2 regions of the Rhizobium sp. BT04 genome follow, and region 2 is predicted to be linked to the other one. Evidence: riboswitches for the same ligand, from Rfam matches in the RefSeq annotation. Region 2 holds a riboswitch; the other holds the start of a gene.
The links. Region 2 has a riboswitch for FMN ahead of QMO82_RS08320 (DMT family transporter). Riboswitches for the same ligand answer to the same signal wherever they lie in the genome.
Positions count from the first base shown of each region.

Region 1: another riboswitch for FMN. It lies ahead of QMO82_RS15040 (6,7-dimethyl-8-ribityllumazine synthase); the one in region 2 lies ahead of QMO82_RS08320 (DMT family transporter).

Region 1 covers NZ_CP125652.1:1,317,857-1,323,138, forward strand. Annotated here, with positions in the region: gene QMO82_RS15020 (adenylate/guanylate cyclase domain-containing protein) at 1-200, opposite strand, end outside; gene QMO82_RS15025 (hypothetical protein) at 440-646, shown strand; gene QMO82_RS15030 (GCG_CRPN prefix-to-repeats domain-containing protein) at 734-1,042, opposite strand; gene QMO82_RS15035 (SRPBCC domain-containing protein) at 1,226-1,672, opposite strand; FMN riboswitch at 1,978-2,120, shown strand; gene QMO82_RS15040 (6,7-dimethyl-8-ribityllumazine synthase) at 2,200-2,634, shown strand; gene QMO82_RS15045 (VOC family protein) at 2,873-3,562, shown strand; gene QMO82_RS15050 (DUF1194 domain-containing protein) at 3,704-4,480, opposite strand; gene QMO82_RS15055 (LysR family transcriptional regulator) at 4,633-5,282, opposite strand, start outside.
Region 2 covers NZ_CP125652.1:2,405-7,686, forward strand. Annotated here, with positions in the region: gene lon (endopeptidase La) at 1-1,696, shown strand, start outside; gene hupB (DNA-binding protein HupB) at 1,903-2,178, shown strand; FMN riboswitch at 2,336-2,490, shown strand; gene QMO82_RS08320 (DMT family transporter) at 2,584-3,483, shown strand; gene QMO82_RS08325 (esterase-like activity of phytase family protein) at 3,567-5,282, shown strand, end outside.

The DNA.
Region 1 (5,282 bases), 1.3 Mb from region 2:
ATGACGGCCCCGGTCTCGGCTCGCCACAGCCAGGTGCGCCGCGCGATGATCGGATGCGGCACCGAAAGCGTCAGCGCACCGCCCGAAAGCGGCAGGCCGTCAGCCAGCAGCCGGCGCCCGAGCTCGGCCAGAAACCGTTCGGGACCAGGCGAAGCACCGGCCTCGTCAACCAGCCAGGCAAGGGGAGATGGCAGATCCATATCGCGATCATGGCATGCCCCTCGGGACATCCGCAAGCCGACCTCCCCAGGGGTACTGCCTGGAATCCCCGCATGTCCGTGATGACATCCCTCTCAACGGAAGGGACTCTCCGCAGAGGATGCCCACATCCCATGTCAAAAACGCTCACCGCGGTGGGAAACAAAAAATAAACACTTTAAAATTGCGCAGTTTTAATTCCATTATGCAGCCCTTCGTCATCGTGTGATTGAGGGGTACGATGGGCACGATATTCTGGCCGAAAGATCCGCTGGATGGGAATGACATGGCACTGCTGACGTCGGTCCTTCGGCGGTGGTGCGAAAGGTATCAGGTCGAGCTGACAGCGGAAGAGAGCAGCCGCAAGGCGAAGGAACTTGTCGAATGGTATGAATTCGGCGTCAAGGATCCAATCGAGCTCGAAGAACTCATCGACGGGAAGATCTGACCGAAGCGCACAATTGCCAGCTTTCATGCGAAAAGGCCGGGCGAAACATCGCACCGGCCTCTCCATGCTTGCCTCTGAATGAGGCCCTTAGTAGTCATCCCGCCAGCGGCGCTCGCGATCCCAGCGCCGCTCATCGCGCCAGCGCGGGCCATCCCAATCCCGGTGACGCCGCTCCCAGCCCCAACGGGGCGGACCACCGTAGAAAGCGACCGGCGGCGGCCGGCGCCAGTTTCGCCGGCATTCGCCCCAGCGCGTCAGGTGCCAGCCGCGACCGCAGGCGTAGTCAACCTTTGTGACAGTGCTCTCAACCTTGATTGTCCCAACCGGCATCGCCTCAGCTGTGCCGATCGAGAGGCTGCCAGCGAGCAAGGCAGCCGCGATAGAAAGTGCCTTCATCGAAAACTCCATTTCATCCAGCCGCAATCACTTTAGGAGCGCCAAATTGAACTGGAGATGAACTACGCGTTCATGTTTGCGGGAGAAAAAGAAACGCTTTCGGTCGACCGATCGGAGCGCCAGCCGGCAGTTTTCCCCCTCCGGCAAGCGCTTCCGGGTACCCTTCTTACGGCGGAAAACCGTTCATGTCCTACCGTAAAAAGGGTCGGGACCTGGATCACGCCCGGCGGCGACCTCGGTCAGCCGCCCGAGATAATGGGCCCAGCCTTCCGCATGGCCGGCGCATTGATCGGCGCTCGGCAGGCCGCTATGCGTGAGCCGCAGCAGCGTTCCGCCCCCCTGCTCGATCAGGTCGATCTCGACCAGGCTGGATCCCGGTGGCACGACCTCGCTGCCGTCCCAGCCGAAGCTGTAGGCAAGGCGATGAACCGGCACCACCTCGCGAAACGAACCGCGCGCAAAGCGGGCGCCGGTGACGTTAACGAGATAGAGCCCGCCCGGCTGCGGCTCGACCTGCGCCTCCGTTCCCATCCAGCGCAGGATCTTCTCCGGGTCGGTCATCAGCGCAAACACGGCAGCCGGCGGTGCTGCGATATGCGCTTCGCGGTGAACGACGAAAGCTTCTGGCATCACTCCCTCCCATGGTGACTGTCGTCTGCCCGCCTCGGGCGAAGACGCCGTATCCTGTTCCGTCCTGTTGTCCTGACGTGGATGTCCTCACCCGAGCATGTAGGCGCGCGCCCATCCTCAGCAAGAGGGAACGGCTGTCGCGATCGACGGGCGCTCGCCAGCGCCCGGAGCACAAATGCCGAAGAGAGCCTCAGGATGAGGAACCATGGAGGATGCCGTGCCGCTAATGAAATGCATGGAAAACAAGTGGTCGCTGCTAAAGCATTTCCCCTATTGCCAGCCCCTCGTCTTCCCCCTATTGTCCCCGCCGTTCTCAGGGCGGGGTGAAAGTCCCTACCGGCGGTATGCAATTCCAGTTGCGAGCCCGCGAGCGCCTTCTTCGGAAGGGTCAGCAGATCAGGTGAGATGCCTGAGCCGACGGTCATAGTCCGGATGAAAGAGAACGTGCGTTCCTGCCGCCCTTGCGGGCTGTCGGGGACGCTCGTGATCGCCTTGGGTGATGTGTCTGTTCGCCAAAGGAGATTACCGTGACACCCACCCGTTATGCCTTTATCAAAGCCAGCTGGCACGCCGACATCGTCGACCGTGCCCTTGACGGCTTCTACCAGCTCATTCCGGCCGAGCAGGTCGATGTGTTCGATGTTCCCGGCGCATTCGAAATGCCGCTGCTATCGCGCGACCTTGCCGCAACCGGGCGCTACGGTGCCGTCGTTGCTGCCGCTTTCGTCGTCGACGGCGGAATTTACCGCCATGAATTCGTCGCCCAGGCCGTCGTCGATGGGCTGATGCGCGCCGGCATGGATACCGGCGTACCAGTGCTGTCGGTTTCGCTGACGCCGCATCAATATCAGGAAACCGAACACCACAAACAGATCTACCGCGCGCATTTCGTCGAGAAAGGGCGCGAGGCTGCAAAGGCGGCTTTGACGATCGGCAAAACCCGCGCTGCTCTCGCCGCGTAAGGGTATTCATTTCCCTGCGCCGGCTCGACGGGCCGCAGAATGACAGACGAAGACGGCGGGAGCGGATCCCGCCGCCTCGTCGGATCGGCAGACGAGCGACGCCTAGTGTTGCAGCGGAATGCGCCAAACCACTCAATACCGACAGAATAATTGATTCGACGCCCTTGCCACGCTGTGGTCCACTGACCGCCGACATGTATCGCCATTCTTAATGCGTCCAAACCTCAAGGAGCTGAAGATGAGCAATGCAATGCGCAGTGAAGCCCCCATCCAGACCCCGAATACACGGTCCGTCGACACCAAGCTCGAAGTGGTCGTCATCCCCGTTGCCGACGTCGACCGCGCCAAACGTTTTTATGACGGTCTGGGCTGGCGGCTCGACGCCGACTTTGCCAATGACGCCGATTTCCGCGTGATCCAGTTTACCCCGCCGGGCTCCGGCTGCGCGATCATCTTCGGCAAGAATGTCACCGCGGCGGCACCGGGCTCCGCCCAGGGGCTCTACCTGGTCGTCTCCGACATCGAGGCAGCCCGCCGCGATCTCATCGCTCGCGGCATCGAAGTGAGCGAAGTGTTCCATGACGCTGCCGGCGTCTATGCCGGCAAAGACGAACCCTATCTCTTCGGACGGCTGCGCGTCGCCGGCCGCGATCCCGAGCACCGCAGCTATCGCTCCTTCGCCTCGTTCAAGGATCCGGACGGCAACGGCTGGCTGTTCCAGGAAGTCACCACACGACTACCCGGACGCATCGACGCCGACGAGACGAAATTCACGACGTCAAACGAGCTTGCGTCAGCACTGCGCCGCGCGGCAATCGCCCACGGCGAACACGAGAAGCGAAACGGCGGCAAGCATGACGAAGGCTGGCCGGACTGGTATGCCGAATACATGGTCAGCGAGCAGGCCGGCAGAGCGTTGCCGTTGTAGGCAAAGGCTGCGGCGTCATCGCAGACCGCAACACCAGCTGAAAAGCATCTCGGCCAATAAAAACTATCCCAACGATGATCGCGTCTCTGCTGCTTACCAAGTACTGACTGATATAATTTCGGCGCGGTAACCCGCCGGGCATCAGCGGTCGAACATGTCCCGCCACTGCTTTTCCCCGATCAGACAGTCGGTCGCCGGCGGCGCGCCGGCTGTCTTCTGCACCGTTGCCGGCGTGGAAAGGCCGCTGATCTCCAGCACCAGCTTGCGGCGCACGGCAACGGCGAAATCCTCGATCTTGCGGACCGGCAGCACGAAGGCGCCGGGACCGCCGATGACGCAATCCTCGTAATATTTGTCGAGCCCATTGGGCGCATCGGAAGGCCGCAGCATGATAGCAAGGCCATTGATGATCATACCGGCCTCTACCGCCTTGTCGCGGGTCGGTGTGACGGGATTGCCTGAGTTGTTCGGGCCGTCGCCGGAAACGTCGATCACCTGTCGCCTGGACAGAAAGGGACTGGAAACAATCATGCTGGCGCCCTGGGCGATCGCGGTGGAGATCGATGTGCGCCGCTGCGTGGCGATCGGCCGGGCTTCGAGCTTGCCGGCAAAAGCAATCGCGTCCTCTTCCGTCTCGATCACCTGCCAGTCGATCACCGAATCCTGGACGACATAGCCTGCCCATTCGAAATAGCTGATGGCGATGCGGCCGGTGAGCCCGCCCTTCACCGCATCGATGAATTCCTTGTGCTTGAGTGCTTCGACATACCCCTCGCGCTGGATGCCGATCTCCTCGAAATCCATCGACCGCGAGGTGTCGACGGCAAGCACGAGGGTCACGTCGACCTCATCTCCCCCCGCCCGCGCTGCCGGGACGAGGCCGGAAAGACCGATAAGCACCGCAAGCGTCGTCAGCATTGGCAATCCAATCCCCGCGCCATCCAAGCCGGCAAACTCTAACACAGCTTGGCCGACGCAGGCCCCCCGCCCGCACATACGGCTTCAATTTTCGGTGATGTCCGGAACGTTTCCGTGGCGGCTGGAGCACCCGCCCCGCCCTTCGAAGGAACTCAATGCAAGGGAAGCCACAACGGGTTCTTCCAAGCCTTCAGCGCCTCAAGAAAGACCTGCAATCTCGCGGGCAGGAAACGCCGTGTGGGATAGACGGCATGTACAAAGATTTCCTCGGACGACCAGTCCGGCAGCAGGCGGATGAGTTCGCCTCGTTTGATCTGCTCGTCGCAATAGGTCGAAGGCAACAATCCGATCCCGTGTCCGCGATAGGTGAAGGCGCTCACCGTATCGAAATCCCGGCTCGATACCGGCCCCGACACGTGCAGGCGAACCGTTTTGCGCCCGCTCACCAGATGCCATTCCGCCTCACCGTTGCGGCCGTTCAGCAGAACGCACCGATGGTCCTTCAGGTCTTCGGGCTTTAACGGGAGCACCCGACCTTTCAGATAGTCCGGTGTGGCGACCAGGTAGCGCACGCTCTTGCCGAACCGCTGCGCAACGATGCTCGAATCTTTGAGTTCGCCGAAACGGATGCCGAGATCGACATTCTCCGCGATGAGATCGAGGAACAGGTTGGTGACGAAGAGATCGATCTGGATATCGGGATATGTCTTCAGGAAGGCAGAGACAAATTCGTAAAACACCTCCTGCCCGAAAATGACCGGCACGGAAATCTTCAGCAGGCCTTCGGGTTTTCTCTGCGTTT
Region 2 (5,282 bases):
GGAACTTGGCGACGGCGAGGAAGGCCGCGACGAGATGAGCGAACTGGAAGAGCGCATCGCCAAGACCAAGCTGTCCAAGGAGGCCCGTGAAAAGGCCGATGCGGAGCTGAAGAAGCTGCGCCAGATGAGCCCGATGTCGGCGGAAGCCACCGTTGTGCGCAACTATCTGGACTGGCTGCTCGGCATTCCCTGGGGCAAGAAGTCGAAGATCAAGGCCGATCTCAACAATGCCGAGAAGATCCTCGAAGCCGATCACTTCGGTCTCGACAAAGTCAAGGAACGCATCGTCGAATATCTGGCCGTCCAGGCCCGCGCCACCAAGATCAAGGGCCCGATTCTCTGCCTCGTCGGCCCTCCGGGCGTCGGCAAGACCTCGCTCGCCCAGTCGATCGCCAAGGCGACCGGCCGTGAATATGTCCGCATGGCGCTCGGCGGCGTTCGTGACGAAGCCGAAATCCGCGGTCACCGCCGCACCTATATCGGCTCGATGCCCGGCAAGGTCATCCAGTCGATGAAGAAGGCGAAGAAGTCCAACCCGCTGTTCCTGCTCGACGAGATCGACAAGCTCGGCCAGGACTATCGCGGCGATCCGTCGTCGGCCCTGCTCGAAGTGCTCGATCCGGCCCAGAACTCGACCTTCATGGATCATTATCTGGAAGTCGAATACGACCTGTCGGACGTGATGTTCATCACCACGGCGAATACGCTGAATATCCCGGCGCCGCTGATGGACCGCATGGAGATCATCCGTATCGCCGGCTACACCGAGGATGAAAAGCGCGAGATCGCCAAGCGGCACCTGCTGCCGAAGGCCATCAAGGAACATGCGTTGCAGCCGGAAGAATTCTCGGTCAGCGACGACGCCCTGATGGCGATCAGCCAGCAGTACACCCGTGAAGCCGGTGTCCGCAGCTTCGAACGCGAGTTGATGAAGCTCGCCCGCAAGGCGGTCACCGAGATCATCAAGGGCAAGACGAAGTCCGTTCATGTGACGGCCGCCAACATCTCCGACTATCTGGGTGTCCCGCGCTTCCGCCATGGCGAAGCCGAGGGCGAGGATCAGGTCGGCGTCGTGACCGGTCTTGCCTGGACGGAGGTCGGCGGCGAGTTGCTGACGATCGAAGGCGTGATGATGCCGGGCAAGGGTCGCATGACGGTCACCGGCAATCTGAAGGAAGTCATGAAGGAATCGATTTCGGCGGCGGCCTCCTATGTCCGCTCGCGCGCCGTCGATTTCGGCATCGAGCCGCCGCGCTTCGACAAGAGCGACATCCACGTGCACGTGCCGGAAGGCGCGACCCCGAAGGATGGCCCCTCGGCCGGCGTCGCCATGGCGACCGCGATCGTTTCGATCATGACCGGTATCCCGGTGAACAGGCACGTGGCCATGACCGGTGAAATCACCCTTCGCGGCCGTGTGCTGCCGATTGGCGGTCTCAAGGAAAAGCTGCTTGCAGCGCTTCGCGGCGGCATCAAGAAGGTGCTGATTCCGGAGGAAAACGCCAAGGACCTGGCGGAGATTCCGGACAACGTGAAGAACAACATGGAGATCATCCCGGTATCCCGCATGGGCGAGGTGATCAAGCACGCGCTGATCCGGCGGCCGGAGCCGATCGAATGGGACGGCACGGTGGAAACGCCCGTCATCACATCGGTCGAAGGCCTCGATGAGACAGGCGCAACCATAGCGCATTGAATGGCCTCGGCCACATTTATGCCCCATTGGAGCAAAACACGGAAAAAGGCTGGCGAAAACGCCAGCCTTTTTTGTGAAAACGTCATGGAGACGCTTGCTTTTCCTTGATTTGCAGGGCTTTTGGGTTTCCGGCGGGCCTGATGAAACCTATTCGGCGCCTAGCTTACTTTTGAGTCGTTTCATACCATTTAGAAAGGGGTGGAAACATGAACAAGAATGAACTCGTGTCCGCAGTCGCCGAAAAGGCAGGACTGACGAAGTCTGACGCGGCTTCCGCTGTTGACGCGGTTTTTGACGTTGTCCAGGCTGAACTCAAGAACAAGGGCGACATCCGCCTCGCGGGTTTCGGCAGCTTCACCGTTTCTCATCGCGCCGCAACGAAGGGCCGCAACCCGTCGACGGGCGCTGAAGTCGACATTCCGGCTCGCAACGTGCCGAAGTTCACGCCCGGCAAGGGCCTGAAGGACGCCGTCAACGGCTGATCTGGGATTATCCGCCAGCCGGAAACGAGACCGGTTGTGCAGGATTTGAGAGGGGTTCGGCTTGCCGGACCCCTTTTGCTTGTGGCGGGCCATTTGCTTTGCCGGACCTTTTTGCTTTGGCCGGCCTTGCCGCCGCGCCGGCTTTGATCTACGAGATTCCCGTTCTCAGGGCGGGGTGAAACTCCCCACCGGCGGTAAGGGTCTCGGCCCAAGCCCGCGAGCGCCTTTTCTCGTGTCGAAGCGGGGGAGGGGTCAGCAGATCCGGTGCGATTCCGGAGCCGACGGTTAAAGTCCGGATGGAAGAGAATGAGTCGGTCGTGCGAAGGGCGAGGATTCGTCATGTCGTCCGTGTCGGTAGCTCATGCGTCCTGATTTATGTTGGTCCCTAAGTCGTGGATGAAAGACATGAATCAGACTTCCCTTGCTGCCGAGCCGTCCCGCGCCGTTGTTGGCGCCCTCTGGATGGTCCTTGCCGGCATTGCTTTTTCGCTTCTCAACGTCGTCACCCAATGGCTGACGATGAAGCTTGCCTTCCCCTCGGCCTCGGCCGCCTTCTGGCAATATGGCTTCGCCTTCCTGTTTTCGCTGCCGTTCCTTCGCCAGCTCGGCCTTGCGGCGATGCGCACGCACTATCCCTGGCGCCACCTCGCGCGCGTCGTGCTTGCCGCGCTCGGCGTCGAGGCGTGGGTTGCCGGTCTTGCCGCGGTGCCGATCTGGCAGGCGATCGCACTGGTGATGACCTCGCCTTTCTTCATCATTCTGGGCGCCCGGCTTTTCCTGGGTGAGCGCGTCGGTCCGGCCCGCTGGGCGGCGACCGCAGCCGGTTTCAGCGGCGCGATGATCATCCTGCAGCCATGGTCGGACAGTTTTGGCTGGGCCGCGCTCCTGCCGGTGCTCTCGGCGGTGCTCTGGGGCGCCTCGTCGCTGATCACCAAGAGCCTGACGGGCATCGAACGACCGGAGACGATCACCGTCTGGCTGCTCGTTCTGCTGACGCCGATAAACGGCGGCCTGGCGCTTGCGGCAGGCTTTGCCGTGCCGACGGGCGCAGCCCTTGCCTTGTTCCTCCTGGCGGGACTGCTGACCGCGGCGGCGCAGTATTTTCTGACGCTTGCCTATGCCGCAGCCGATGCCGCCTACGTCCAGCCTTTCGACGATCTGAAACTGCCGCTGAACGTGCTGGCCGGCTGGCTGTTCTTCGGTTATGCGCCGGCGGGTTACCTCTGGCTGGGAGCGGCGCTCATCCTGTCCGCTTCGCTTTTCATCATGCGAAACGAGATGCGCAGGGAGCGCAAACCCGCCTGATCTGATCCGGCGCAAAATGTCGCATCTGTCATGCCTCTGTCACGCCGCTCCCGCAGAAAACTCATGTTTCGAATGTTCGACACATGGGGGATTTCATGACAATTTCATCGCGCAAGGCAGCGCTTGCTGCCGTGCTTCTCGCATCCGTTGCCTTTCCGGCTGCGGCCGAACCGGTCTTCAACCGAATCGCCTCTTTCCCGGTGGCCCAGAACCTGCCTGGTGACAAGGATAAGCTTTCGGCCACGTCGGCCGAAATCCTTACCGCGACCGACGACGGCAACACGCTGATCTATAGCGACAGCCCGCTCGGCGCGATCGGCTTCATCGACATTACCGATGCCAAGGCTCCGAAGGCCGGCGGCGCGCTGATGATGGACGGCGAGCCGACATCGGTCACCTCGAGCGCCGGCAAGGCGCTGGTCGCCGTCAACACCTCCGAAAGCAAAGCCAAGCCGTCGGGCCGTCTCGCAATCGTCGACGTGGCGACGAAGAAGATCGAGAACAGCTGCGATCTCGGCGGCCAGCCGGATTCGATCGCCCTCAACAAGGACAAGACGCTCGGTGCCATCGCGATCGAAAACGAGCGCGACGAAGAGGTCAATGACGGCAAGATCCCGCAAATGCCGGCCGGCGACCTTGTCGTCTTCCAGGTCAAGAACGGCACTGTCGATTGCGGCACGATCAAACACGTGGCGTTGACCGGCCTTGCCGGCGTCGCGCCCGAAGATCCGGAGCCGGAATTCGTCGCCTTCAACGGCCTGAGCGAGATCGCCCTGACGCTGCAGGAAAACAACGAGATCATCATCATCGACGCCAACACGGCTCAAGTGAAGACGCACTTCTCCGCCGGCAGCGTCGATCTTACCGGCATCGACACCAAGCGTGACGGCGCCCTGAAATTCTCAGGCGAATCCAAGGCTGTTGCGCGCGAGCCCGACGCCGTGAAGTGGCTGGACGATAACCGGTTCGTCATTGCCAATGAAGGCGACTACCAGGGCGGCTCGCGCAGCTTTACCATCTTCGACAAGACGGGCAAGGTTCTCTACGAATCGGGCGCTTCCTTCGAACGCGCCGTCGCTCATCTCGGCCACTATCCGGAAAGCCGCTCGGGATCGAAGGGCGTCGAGCCGGAAGGTCTCGAAGCCGCCACGTTCGGTGATATCAAGTATTTCTTCCTGCTCGCCGAGCGCGCTTCGGTCGTCGGCGTCTACAGGGATACTGGCGCCGATCCCGAACTCGTGCAATTGCTGCCGTCGGGGATTTCGCCGGAAGGCGGGATCGCCATCCCTGCACGCAATCTCTTCGCGACAGCCAACGAACTCGACCTCGGCAAGGACGGCGGCGCCCGCTCGCATGTGATGATTTATGAGCGCTCGGAAGGCGAAAAGGCCTATCCGCAGATTGTTTCGGCCGAGAGGGACGGCAATCCGATCGGCTTTGCAGCGCTTTCGGGTCTCGCCGCGGTTCCGGGCAAGCCAGGCATGCTCTACGCCGTCAGCGACAGCGTTCTCGGCTCGCAGCCGACGATCTACACGATCGATGCCAGCAAGAAGCCAGCCGTCATTACCGACGCCCTCGTCGTCAAGCGTGACGGCGCCCCGGCCCAGAAGCTCGACATCGAAGGCATTGCGGCTGCCGCCGACGGCTCCTTCTGGCTCGCCTCGGAAGGCTACAGCGAGCGTCTCGTCCCGCACGCCCTCTACAACGTCAACGCCAAGGGTGACATCAAGGCCGAGATCGCCCTGCCGAAGGAGCTCGCCGCCAACGAAATCCGCTATGGCTTCGAAGGGGTCACCATT